Regions from separate parts of the Xanthomonas sp. CFBP 8152 genome, predicted to be linked through region 1. Evidence: predicted binding sites of a transcription regulator. Region 1 holds the regulator's gene; the other holds the start of a gene.
The links. The regulator FliA, encoded in region 1, starts transcription of late flagellar genes. The targets are predictions, from matches to a motif close to TAAAGTTTNNCNNNCNNNGGCCGATAA.

Region 1 (6,546 bases):
GCCTTGGGCGCGGCCTTGGCGCCGGGCGCAGCGGCGCCATGTGCGTCGTCGGGTGCGGGCGCTGCGGCGGCGGCCTTGGGCGCGGCCTTGACCGCCGGCGGGCCGCTCTTGGCATCGAACTGCGCAATCAGCGAGGCCGGTGCATGCGGCACGGCTTCGCCCGAGCCCATTGCATCCAGCATGGCCTGCAGGTAATCCAGCGACTGCTGCGCGGCATCGAAGTGATGCGCCTGCAACACTGCCTGGCCGGAGCGCGCCATGCCCAGGGTTTCCTCGGCGGCGTGGCAGAGCTCGACCATGGGCTTGATCGCCAGAAAGCCGGCGCCGCCCTTGAGCGTGTGAAAGCCGCGGAATACCGCATTGAGCTGATCGGCTTCGTCCGGTGCCTGCTCCAGCGACACCAGCTGTTCGCCGAGGCGATCCAGGATTTCCTGGGCCTCGACGATGAAATCGGCAGCAATATCGTCTGGAACAGCACTCATGGTTACAGCCCCAATCCGGACAGCAGGTCATCGGCGTCGTCCTGCGACACCGCGTGACGGTCCAGGCCCTTGACTGCAGGACCGGCAAGACCGCCGTCGTCTTTCTTCGGCTCTGGATTCTTCGGCGGCAGGCCGAGCGCACCGAAACCCTCGTGCACGCGCCGGACGATGCCGGCCACGCGCCGGATGATCTGCCCACTCAGGTCCTGGTAGCTCTGCGCCAGCGACAGCTCGGTCAGGTTGTGGCGCATCTTGTCCATCAGCGCGCCCTGGTCCTGATTCAGACCGCCGTCGCGTAGCTGGTTGGCCAGCTCACGGCATTCCTCGACCAGATCCAGCGTGCGATGGCTGGCCTTCTCGGTCATTTCCACCACGTGGTCCAGGCGCGAGCAGGCATCGTCCAGCTCGCCGGCCTCTTCGGGCACGGTGGGCAACTCGCCCAGCGCCTGACCGAGTTCGCGCGCGAGCCGGCTCAGGCCCTGCATCATCGGGCGCGTGCGCAGGGCGGCGAGGTGGTCGACCTCGCGCTTCCACGCAGCTTCGTCACCGCTTTCCAGTGCATCGAGCGCGCCCTGCAGGCGGTCGATCAACGCGGCGCGTTCGGCATTGGTGTCCACGGTGACGTTCATCAGGCGGTCGCCGCCAGACGTTCGAATACCTTGCCCAGTTTCTCTTCCAGCGTCTGCGCGGTGAACGGCTTGATGATGTAGCCGTTCACGCCGCACTGGGCCGCTTCGATGATCTGCTCGCGCTTGGCTTCGGCAGTCACCATCATCACCGGCAGGTGCTTGAGCTTGGCGTCGGCGCGGATGTTGCGCAGCAGGTCGATGCCGGTCATGCCAGGCATGTTCCAGTCGGTGACCACGAAATCGAACGGGCCGGACCGCAACGCAGCCAACGCGCTGTTGCCGTCTTCGGCCTCTGCGGTATTGGTGAAGCCAAGATCGCCCAACAGATTCTTGACGATGCGTCGCATCGTCGAGAAGTCGTCCACGATCAAAATCCGCATGTTCTTGTTCACATCAAGCTCCTAACACGAAAAATTATTCGTCAATTTCGACACCGGCGTCGGCCAGTTCGAAGACCTTGAGGCGGCCGCGCAGACGTACCACCGCCTGGCCATGGATCTGGCAGACGCGCGATTCGCTGACACCGAGCACGGCGCCGATTTCTTTCAGGTTCAATTCCTGTTCGTAGTAGAGCGACAGCACCAGCTGCTCGCGCTCGGGCAACTGGCCGATCGCCTTGCCCAGCTCGCGGCCGAATTCGCCACGCTCCATCATCTGCTGCGGATTGGGGCCACCCTTGGCGGTGGTGTCCAGCTCGCCATGATCCTCGATCCGCGACTCCAGGCTCAGCACCTGGCCGCGGGCGGCATCTTCCATCAGACGCAGGTAATCGGGCAGCGGTATTTCCATCGCGGCGGCCACTTCGGTGGCAGCGGCGGCGCGGCCGGTGTGCTGTTCGATCTTGCGGACGGCAGCGGCAGCGTCGCGTGCGCGACGGTGCACCGACCGCGGTACCCAGTCGCCCCGGCGGATCTCGTCGATCATCGAGCCACGGATGCGGATCGAGGCATAGGTCTCGAACGAGGCGCCCTGCTCTGAGTCGTAACTGCGCGAGGCTTCGATCAGGCCGATCATGCCGGCCTGGATCAGATCGTCCACTTCCACGCTCGCCGGCAGGCGCGCGGCCAGATGGTGGGCGATGCGGCGCACCAGGTCGGCGTGTTGGGTGACGATATCGTTGGCGTTGTTGCGCTGCACGGCGCGGTACTGCGCGCTGGCTGTTGCGGTGGCGGTGCTCATGCGGCCACTCCCCGTTGGATGATGCGTTCGACGAAGAACTCGACATTGCCGCGCGGCACCGTGGGGGCCTGCCAGCGCGAGGTACGGCGAGCGATTTCTGCGATGGCCTGCGCCGACGGACTGGCGGGGTAGGCCTTGATGACCGGTTGCTGGCGCTGCACCGACAGACGCAACCAATCGTCCTGCGGCACGTGGCCGAGGTAGTTCAGCGACACGTCGCCGAGGAACTTTTCGCACACCCGCGACAGCTTGTCGTACAGCAGGCGGCCTTCGTTGGGGTCGCGCACCATGTTGGCGATGATCTGCAGGCGGTCCACGCCACGCTCGCGCGAGAGCACCTTGATCAGCGCGTAGGCGTCGGTGATGGAGGCCGGTTCGTCGCAGACCACCACCACGGTGTCCTGCGCGGCCTGGCAGAAGGTCAGCACGCTGTCGGTGATGCCGGCGGCGGTGTCGATGACCATCACGTCCAGGTCGCGTTCCAGTTCGGAGAACACGTTGACCAGGCCGATGTGCTGGGCGGGGGCCAGTTCGGCCATATGGCGGCGACCGGAAGCGGCCGGGACCACCAGCACGCCGCCGGGGCCTTCGATGATCACTTCATCCAGCGTGCAGCGGCCGGCGATCAGGTCGGCCAGGGTGTACTTGGGCGACAGGCCCAGCACCACGTCCAGGTTGGCCAGGCCCAGGTCGGCATCCAGCAGCAGGGTGCGCTTGCCCATGTCGGCCAAGGCCACGGCAAGGTTGGCGGAGATGTTGGTTTTCCCCACGCCGCCCTTGCCGCCGGTCACGGCGATGGTGCGCACCGGGCCCAGGGGCTCGGGACGGGTCGCCGACAGGGGGAAGGCGTTGGTCAGCTTGGCGTATTCACGCGACTGCATGGTTGTGCTCCGGAGTACAGGGCTTATCGGCAGCGCGCCGCAAATCTTCAAGGCGAAGAACGAGACTGGCGGCATTGGCGCGGTGCAGGTCGTCGGGGACCCGCTGTCCGTCAGTCACCCAGGTGATGGGCATTTGGTGATCGACGACGACCGACAGCGCACTACCGAAGCGGCCGGTCTCGTCAAGTTTGGTCAGCACCACGCCCTGGGGCTTGGCGTGGGCGAAGCGGCGCACGACCTCGTCGAGGTCGGAAAAGTGCGCGTTGGCAGGCAACACCAGCAGCGAGGTGACCTGGTGCGCGGCGCGCAGCCAGTTCAGCTGCGCGGCCAGGGCGCGGTCGCGCTGGCCCATGCCGGCGGTGTCGATCAGCACCAGCTTGTAGTCGCGCAGGCGCTCGAGCAGTTCCAGCAGGCTCCCGGCGCTGTCGGCCTCGTGCACGGCGATGCCGAGCTGACGGCCGTAGCTGTGCAGCTGCTCGCGGCCGCCGACGCGCTGGGTGTCGGTGGTGACCAGGGCCACGTCGCGCGGGGCGTGCTGGGCGGCGAAGCGCTGGGCGAGCTTGGCGATGGTGGTGGTCTTGCCGGCGCCGGTCGGGCCGACCAGGGCGATCACGCCGCCGCGTTCCAGCGGGTCGACCGGGGCCACCGGCAGGCGCTTGGACAGCAGCCCCAGCATCAGCCCGCGGCCGCGGTGCAATTCGGTATCGGCCGGGATCTGCAGTGCCACGTCGCGGATCAGGCCGGCGTCGAAGCCGTAGTCGTCCATCAGTTCCAGGGCCTGCGCACGCACCGGTGAGCCACGCAGGCGCTCGTCGGTGAGGCGGTTCATTTCGCGCTCGATCATCTGCCGCATCAGCGCCAGCTCGCCGCGCAGCTGCTTGAGTTCTTCATCGTTCTGCGGCGCCGGGGCGGCGGCGACCGGCACCGCGGCCAGGGCCGGCGGGGCGACCACCAGCGGCGGCAACGCGGCCGGCGGCAGGATCTGCGGCAGCGCGTCCAGGTCGAAGTCGGCCTCGTCGGCCAGCGCGTCCTCGTCCTGGTCGTAGCCGGCCAGCGCAGGGGCAGCGGCGGCGGCCATGATCGGGGTCGGCGCCTGCACCGGCGCGGCCTGCACGGCAGCGCGTGGTACCGGGGCGGTGGTCAGGAAGTCGGCGAACAGTTGTTCCGGCACGGCCGACAACGCATGGTCCTGACGCGGCGCGGCGGAGACTGCGACCGCACGGGCCAGGGCCTGGGCGGCGGGCGAGGGGACGGTGGCGCTACGCACCGGCACGGCGACCGGGGCCTGGCGCGGCACGTTGACCGGCTGGCGCAGCGCCATTGCGGCGATCATGTCTTCGGCGGCGCTGGCAACGCGCTGGCGCTGGCTCGTGCCGGCATCGGCGGCCGGCTTCAGCGGTGCGTGGACCGGTGCGGCGGCGACTTGTGGGGCCGGTGCCTGCGGAGCTGGTGCCGACGGGATCGGCGTGGCGGCAACGGCCGGCGTCTCGGAGCGCGCGGTTTCCAGGGCGCGCTGCACGAGTTCTTCGTCGTAGTTGCTGGCAGCGACGATCTCGATGCCTTCGGCGGTGCGGCGATTGGACAGGATCACTGCGTCCGGGCCGTGTTCTTCACGCACCATGCGGAATGCGGTGCGCATATCCGGGGCAACGAAACGTTTGATTTTCATGCGAAGTGCCTCCAGGAACGGGACCCGCCGGACGCCGGACGGGTGCGCGATGAATGTGGGTGTGTTGCCAGCGTCATGAGTTGCCTGTCCCGTTCGGTTGTTCCAAGTGCTGCTCTCGCCCCGCAGCGGTGGCGCTGGCTGCGGTCTCGGCAGAGCTAATGCACGCGGCGTGCCAAAACGGGGTGCCGGGGTTCCGGCGCGAGCCACTGTGCGTCGGGACAGGGCGGGGGCTGTGCGTCGGGTCTGGCCGCAAGGTTTCAAGTTAATGGATTGATTGGCTTTTTTTCGGCGCGGCGATGCGGTGGTTTCCCTGTGCAGGAGGATGCGCTGGCGGGCCGCAGGTCCAGCCTGGGGCGCTCGGAACGCTGGAAGCGGTCAGCGCCGTGCAATCGATTGGAGATCCGGACCAGTGGCGGCTTTCCGACGCCGGGTGTGCTGGTCGGTCGCCGGCCTGCAGCCATCGCTGGCCGGCATGACGGCCTGGCGAGGATAGGTGCGTAGGAGCGCACCCGGGCGCGACGGGTTGTGACGGTAAAGCTTGTCGCGCCCAGGTGCGCTCCTACCGTGGTGTCGGCGTCTGCGGCGTGTCCTTGGATTGCCCGGCCTGTCGTAGGAGCGCACCCGGGCGCGACGGGTTGTGCCGGTGAAGCTTGTCGCGCCCAGGTGCGCTCCTACGAGGTGCGTTTGTTGGAGGGCCGGTCTCAGCTGATCGTGCCGACCAGCTTCAGGCGCTTGTCTTCCGGCACTTCGCTGTAGGCCAGCACCGACAGGCTCGGGACGCTGTGGCGAACCAGGCGGGCCAATGCGGCGCGGACCTGGCCAGGCACCAGCACCACCGCCGGTTCGTTGCGCGCCTCCTGCTTGCCGACGCAGTCGGCCAGGCTCTGGTGCAGGCGCTCGGCCAGGCCCGGTTCCAGCGCCACGCCGTTGCCGTGGGTGGATTCCTGCAGCACGCGCTCCAGCTGCGGGGCCAGCGTGTAGACCGGCAGCTCGGCCGACATGCCGGCGATCTCCTGCACGATGAAACGGCCCAGCGACGTGCGTACTGCGGCGGTGAGCGTGGTCGGGTCCTGGCTGTGCGGGGCGTGTTCGACCAGCGCTTCGACGATCTTGCGCAGCTGACGCACCGGGATGCGCTCGATCAACAGGTTCTGCAGCACGCGCACCACCACCGACAGCGGTAGCGCCTTCGGGGTGAGGTCTTCGACCATCTTCGGCGCGGTCTTGGCCAGGGTCGCCAGTAGCTGCTGCACCTCCTCGTGGCCGAGCAGTTCCGGGGCGTGTTCGCGGATGAGGTGCGATAGATGGGTGGCGACCACGGTGGCCGGGTCGACCACGGTGTAGCCCATCGACTCGGCATAGGCGCGTTGATGCGGCTGGATCCAGGTGGCATCCAGGCCGAACGCCGGGTCCTTGCCGGGGATACCGTCGAGCTGGCCGAGCGCACCGCCCGGGTCCAGCGCCAGCTCACGATCGGGATAGATTTCCGCGGTGGCCACCGGCACCCCGTGCACCAGCAGCCGGTAGGCGTTGGCCGACAGCTCCAGGTTGTCGCGGATATGCACCGGCGGCACCAGGAAACCGATGTCCTGGGTGAGCTTGCGGCGCACGCCCTTGATGCGCGCCATCAGCTCGCCGCCCTGGTGCTTGTCCACCAGCGGAATCAGCCGGTAGCCCACCTCCAGGCCCAGTGGATCGATCGGGCG
Region 2 (6,546 bases), on a different contig from region 1:
AGGCGCGCGTCATGGGGTCTCGAAATCAGCGCTATAGGCCCCGCGCCGATCTTGGTTCTGACCACGGACGGTGCGTTCCGCATTCTCTGATCGCTTCACGATAACCGGGATTTTCGAGTCGGTGCCGCGCTTTGAGGCAGTCAGAAGCTGAGGTCAAAAAGCCTGGTCAGCCGAGGGCACGGCGCCCTCACCGCTCGCGGGACACGCCGTGAACCCATCCCTGGGGGCTCGGTGGCGGCATCCATGCCGCCACACGGTCCCGCAATCGGCGAGGACACCGCACCAGACAGTTGGCCGGCTGTTTTCTTGAAAGCGTGTCGCTCGGCTTGCGGTGAGCAGACGAGGCGTTCGCAGGTCGCGTGTTGGAGGCCTGTCTGCTGCTCGGCTTGCGCGAGGAACTGATCGGACGCAACGTGATTCGAAAAACGCACGCCACGCCCTGTCTTGTCACTGCGCATACCGACCATCTCGCCTGGTCCTTGCCCGCCCACCGTCGCGGGACCTTACGCAGCATGGATGCCGCGTAAGAGCCTCCATGGACGGATTCACGGCGTGTCCTGCGATGGCGGGCGGGCAAGGGCCCTGCAGCCAACTCGCGAACCGCCGCTCTGGCGCCCTCGCCGCACGCCGATGTGCTGGCATTGGCTTGAGAGCCGGGCCTCTCATCAACCGCTCTGCAAACGACGCGTGCGTGGCACCTTAGCCCGCCAGGACAACCGCGACCTCACGGCATTGAAGCAGCCGAACAGACCTGGCGAGCACCGGGCACGTTGCGCGGGCCGGAGGCGGCATGCACACGTGGCACATGCCGCCTCGGGCAGCAGCGACGCCGCCGATGGACGCGCTGTCGTCGTGTCAGCCGGTCCTACTTGCGCGCCGCCTCGCTGGCATCGCGGGTGGCGCGGAACTCCGAATCGTTGCTCCAGTTCGGCCACTGGCGCGAATCGGCCAGCTGCTGGCCCAGCGCGTACAGCACACCCAGATCGCGCGCTGCACCGGCGAAGGTCCAGTCCGGCTTCCACTCATCGCCCTGCTGGTGATAGCGCTTGGCAGTGTAGTCGTCGGAGGCGGCCTTGCCCGCGGCCACGCCGCCCACTTCCCAATCCTGCCCGGCCGCATACGACAGCGCCGGCACGCCGCGCTTGGCGAAGGAGAAATGATCCGAGCGGAAAAAATATCCCGCCTGCGGCTTGGGATCGGGCGTGTAGCGCAGCTTCCGCTGGCCGGCGACGGTCTTGAGCTGATCGAGCAATTCGAGTTTTGCGGTGCCGTAGATGCCGAAATCGCGCGACGGCACGAACGGATTCATGCCGTCCATGTTGATCACCGCCACGGTGGTGTCCAGCGGGTACAGCGGCTTGGAGGCGTAGAACTCCGAGCCCAGCAGGCCCTTTTCTTCGGCGGTGACGGCCAAAAACACCACCGAGCGCTGCGGCTTGGGGCCGGCGGCAAAGCCGCGCGCCAGTTCCAGCAATGCGGCCGTGCCGCTGGCGTTGTCCAGCGCGCCGTTGAAGATGGTATCGCCGCGTGCGTCGGGCTTGCCGACGCCGATGTGGTCCCAATGCGCGCTGTAGATCAGCGTTTCATCCGGGTGGCTGCTGCCTTGCAGCCGCGCAACCACGTTGTGCGAGGTGATCACATCGGATTTGACTTGGTAGCTGGCGCTCAGCCCCTGCCCCTTGAGTTCAACCGGCTTGAAGCCGCGCGTCTGCGCCTGCTTCTTCAAGGCGTCGAAATCCAGCCCGGCCTGCTTGAACAGGTCGGCGGCCAGATCGCGCTGGATCCAGCCTTCCAGGGTGGGATGCGCGGCACGCGGATTGTCGCGCACCACATCGAACATGGTGTTGGTGTTGGAACTGGCCACGGTGTCCCAGCCGTAGGAGGCGGGCGCGGTTTCGTGCACCACCAGCACGCCGAGCGCGCCCTGGCGGGCGCCTTCCTCGTACTTGTAGGTCCAGCGGCCGTAGTAGGTCATGCCGGCGCCGTCGAAGGCGCCCTTGCCGGTTTCGAAATCCGGGTCGTTGATCAGCACCACCGCGATCTTGCCCTTCAGATCCACGCCCTTGAAGTCGTCCCAGTCGCGCTCCGGCGCCTTGACGCCGTAGCCGACGAACACCAGCGGCGCATTGGCAATGTCGACCTTGGACGAGCCGTCCAGCGCGGCGCGGATGGCGATCTGCTTGCCCTGGGCCAGCGTCTGCGGCTTGCTGCCGTTCTGCAGGGTGATGCTCGGCGTGCCGAGAATATCGGCACGGCGCAGCGGCACCGCCTGGGTCCAGGCACGCTTGCCGTCGGTCAGATCGCCGCCCGGTTGCAGGCCGGCAGCGGCGAACTGCTTGCTCAGGTAGGCAATGGTCTTTTCTTCGCCGGCGGTGGCCGGGCCACGCCCTTCGTAGGCATCGGAGGCCAGCTCCTTGACGTCGCGCGAGATGCGCGCGCCATCAAAGGTCGGCGTCGCCGCCATCAGTGCGGTCGAGACCGCCATCGCCAGCATTCCCGTTACAACGCGCTTGGTAACAACTCGCTTCACTGCAGCACCCAGGTAGTGTCCGAACAGCCCTGGAGTGTAGCCACTGCGGGGGCTGATCGGGTGTGCACGGCAGCGACCGATGCATGCCGTCGCACTGACACCACGTGCCTCGGCAGCGATGCAGCGTCGATCGATATGGCCCTGTGGCAGTGGGCACTGCCACAGGGCATGCCATCCACCTTGCGCCTCATGGCGCTGGATGCCGTCCAACTGCTACATGCTGCTGCGAGCTAAACCGCAGCACCGCCGACGAACGCCAGTGCCGCTCAGAACAGGTCGACGCTGCCGACCTGCTGGGTAGCCTGCTGCATCTGCCCACTGGTCACCAGTTCGGCATACACCTCGGCGCGATTGCGGCCGTGCTGCTTTGCCCAGTACAGCGCCTTGTCGGCCTCGTCGAGCAGTTGGCTGATCAACTGGCCGTCGGTCAGCTCGACGATGCCGGCGCTGAGGGTGACCTTGCCGACCTGCGGGAACACATGCTCGGCCACCGCCAGACGGAAGCGCTCGAACAGACTCACCGCGGTGTCGCGATCCACGCCGCGCAACACGATCACGAACTCTTCGCCGCCGAAGCGGAACAGCAGATCGTCCTGGCGGAAACAGCGCTGCATCAATTGCGCGACCAGCAGCAGCACCTCGTCGCCGTACAGGTGACCGAAGGTGTCGTTGACGCGCTTGAAGTGATCGACGTCCACGATCCCCAGCCACACCCCTTCGCTCGCCGCTGCATCGGTACCACCGGCGAACAGGCGCAAGATCATGTCGTCGAAGGTCTTGCGATTGCGCAGGCCGGTCAACGCATCGCGCTGGGCATCGTCGAGCAGGCTGCGGTAGTTCTGGAAGAAACGCGCAAAGCCCTGCAGCATCACCTGCTCGGCGGCGCCGGGTGCGCGTGTGCCGCCCACACGCAGGCAGGTGCGGATCCCGCGTGCTTCCATCATCGGATACACCAGCAGCGCGCGACCTTCCTGCTGCAGCTGCACCACATCGCCCGGCCCGTGCAGGTCGGCCAGTTGCGCGCGCATCTGCGCGTCGTGGATGTCGGCCACCGTCAGCGACAGCCGGCCATCCTCGCGCAGCCGCGTTTCGGCCATGGTGCGGCCATCCGGAGCGATGCGCAGCAGCGACAGTTCTTCGGACGCGCAGACCTCGCGCATGGTCCGCAACAGGCTGAGGTCGAGCAGATCGGCGTCGCGAATGGCGGTCAGGTCCACCATCCGTTCCAGCAACGGTGCCGTGGTCATTGCCGCACCATCCCGCGGGCGGACACTGGCACGCAGCGCCGGTCACGGCACGCGGGCACACCTCTCGGGCTGTAACGCACTGGCATCACGACGGGGGTTACCGGCAATCTCGATGCCGGTTCATCGGCGCTGCGCCCGCGAACTTGAGTCCGCCTGCCGGCCGGCGCCGCGCACGGCCAGCCGGCGTACACGGATGTGCAGGCGCGCGACCGGCCTGCGCCCTACGGCACCTACGGCACCTACGGCAGTGCAGACTCCAGCGCATCGTCGCCCAGCGCGTGCGCCTGCATCAGGCGCCGGCTACCGGCATTCAGGCCTTTGACCTGCACCTCCAGCGCGTGATGGCGCAGCCGCTGCACCACCTTGTCCAGCGCCGCCGCCGCGGTGATGTCCCAGAAATGCGCGCGACCGACATCGATCACCACCGCGCGGCCGGGCACCTGGCGCGCGTCGAAGGCGTCGATGAACACGTCGGCCGAGGCGAAGAACACCTGACCGCGCACGTGGTAGGTGCGCACGCCATCGTCGCCGTCGCTGTGCGTGATCTGCAGCAGCCCGGCCACCTTGAAGGTGAAGAACACCCCGCTCAACAGCACGCCCACCGCCACGCCGGCGGCCAGGTTGCGGGTGACCAGGGTCACCGCCACGGTGGCCAGCATCACCACGCTGGAGGTGCGCGGATGGATGACCACGGTGCGTAGCGAGCGCCAGTCGAAGGTCTCGGCCGAGACCATCACCATGATCGCCACCAATGCGACCACCGGCACCTGCGAGACCCACGGCTTGAGCAGCACCATCAGGATCAGCAGGAACGCCCCGGCGAACAGGGTCGACAGACGGCCACGTCCGCCGTACTTCACGTTGCCGACGGTCTGCCCGATCATGCCGCAGCCGGCAATGCCACCGAACAGACTGGCAGCGGTGTTGGCCAGACCCAGCCCGGTGCACTCGCGGTTCTTGTTGCTCGGGGTGTCGGTGAGTTCGTCGACCACGCGTGCGGTCATCAGCGACTCGAGCAGCCCCACCATCGCAATGGCCAGCGCCGGCAAGGCGATGATGCGCAGGGTCTCCAGCGTCAGCGGCACCGCGGGCCATTGCAGGACCGGCAGCGCGCTAGGCAGCTTGCCCAGGTCGGCCACCGTCTCCAGCGGCAGATGCAACGCCGAGCCCAGCACCGTCAGCACCAGGATGCACAGCAGCGGCGAAGGAATCGCCGACACGCCCGGCAGCGGCAGACGCGGCAGGCCGTAGATGATGAGCAAACCCAACGCCAACATGCTCCAGGTGGCCAGGCTGGCGTGCTGCAGATGCGGCAGCTGCGCGGCGAAGATCAGCACCGCCAACGCGTTGACGAAGCCGGTGCGCACCGAGCTGCTGACAAAGCGCATCAGCACGCCCAGCCGCAACAGACCGAACAGGATCTGCACCGCACCGGCCAGCAGCCCGGCCGCCAACAGATAGGGCAGCCCGTGTGCGGCCACCAGCGGTGCGGCCACCAGGGCCACCGACCCGGCCGCAGCGGAAATCATCGCCGGACGTCCGCCAAAAAACGCGATGACGATCCCGATCACGAACGACGCGAACAGCCCCACTTGCGGGTCGACGCCGGCCACGAACGCAAAGGCGATCACTTCGGGAATCAGCGCAAACGTGGCGACTGCGCCGGCCATCAGTTCGCGCGCAGGCGAGGCGCGCCATTGCGCCAGTTCGGCACGCAGCAAGGACATTGGAAGACACTCCGGGGACAGAAAGGACAGCTGCGGACAGGCGACAACGGCGATAGTGTGCGCGAAAGCGACCCGGCCCGCAGCCGGCGTGTGACCGGTGCGGCAATGCGCCTTTCTGTGGTCCGGATCACGCCAGACGATGCAGCCGCGGACCAAGATGCCCCCCTCACCGGGTTCGGGTGTCGAGCCGGGTTCGCTAGGGAGACCACCATGTCTATCTTCAGGACTGCAAGTACGCTCGCGCTGGCCACGGCACTGGCGCTCGCCGCCGCACCGGCCTTCAGCTATTCCATCAGCAACAACAAGGTCGTCGACGACAGCGGCAAGGTGGTCCAGCTCAAGGGCGTCAATGTGTTCGGCTTCGAGACCGGCAACCATGTCATGCACGGCCTGTGGGCACGCAACTGGAAGGACATGATCAACCAGATGCAGGGCCTGGGCTTCAACGCCGTGCGTCTGCCATTCTGTCCGGCCACCCTGCGCAGCAGCACGATGCCGACCAGCATCGATTACAGCCTCAATGCCGACCTGCAGGGCCTGAGTTCGCTGCAGATCCTGGACAAGGTGATCAACGAATTCAACGCGCGCGGCATGTATGTGCTGCTGGATCACCACACCCCCGATTGCGCTGCCATTTCCGAGCTCTGGTACACCGGCTCGTACTCCGAAGCGCAGTGGCTGGAGGATCTGCGCTTTGTCGCCAACCGCTACAGGAACGTGCCCAGCGTGATCGGCCTGGATTTGAAGAACGAGCCGCACGGTGCAGCCACCTGGGGCACCGGCAACGCGGCCACCGATTGGAACAAGGCCGCCGAGCGCGGCTCGGCCGCAGTGCTGGCGGTGGCGCCGAAATGGATCATCGCGGTGGAAGGCATCACCGACAATCCGGTCTGCTCAACCAATGGCGGCATCTTCTGGGGCGGCAATCTGCAGCCGCTGGCCTGCACGCCGCTGAACATTCCGGCCAACCGCCTGCTGCTGGCACCGCATGTGTACGGACCGGACGTGTACGCGCAGTCGTACTTCAACGACAGCAACTTCC

Region 2: FHT09_RS10340 (GGDEF domain-containing protein) is a predicted target of FliA. The motif match lies at 3,898-3,924, and genes of this name have one in related genera.

What each region holds. Positions count from the first base shown of each region.
Region 1 is NZ_JACHNO010000005.1:164,295-170,840, reverse strand. Features, by position in the region: gene FHT09_RS17920 (chemotaxis protein CheA) at 1-482, opposite strand, end outside; gene FHT09_RS17915 (protein phosphatase CheZ) at 485-1,111, opposite strand; gene cheY (chemotaxis response regulator CheY) at 1,111-1,503, opposite strand; gene FHT09_RS17905 (RNA polymerase sigma factor FliA) at 1,526-2,290, opposite strand; gene FHT09_RS17900 (MinD/ParA family protein) at 2,287-3,171, opposite strand; gene flhF (flagellar biosynthesis protein FlhF) at 3,158-4,840, opposite strand; gene flhA (flagellar biosynthesis protein FlhA) at 5,542-6,546, opposite strand, start outside.
Region 2 is NZ_JACHNO010000002.1:623,522-630,067, forward strand. Features, by position in the region: gene FHT09_RS10335 (M28 family metallopeptidase) at 866-2,494, opposite strand; gene FHT09_RS10340 (GGDEF domain-containing protein) at 2,797-3,777, opposite strand; gene FHT09_RS10345 (SulP family inorganic anion transporter) at 4,017-5,504, opposite strand; gene FHT09_RS10350 (glycoside hydrolase family 5 protein) at 5,715-6,546, shown strand, end outside.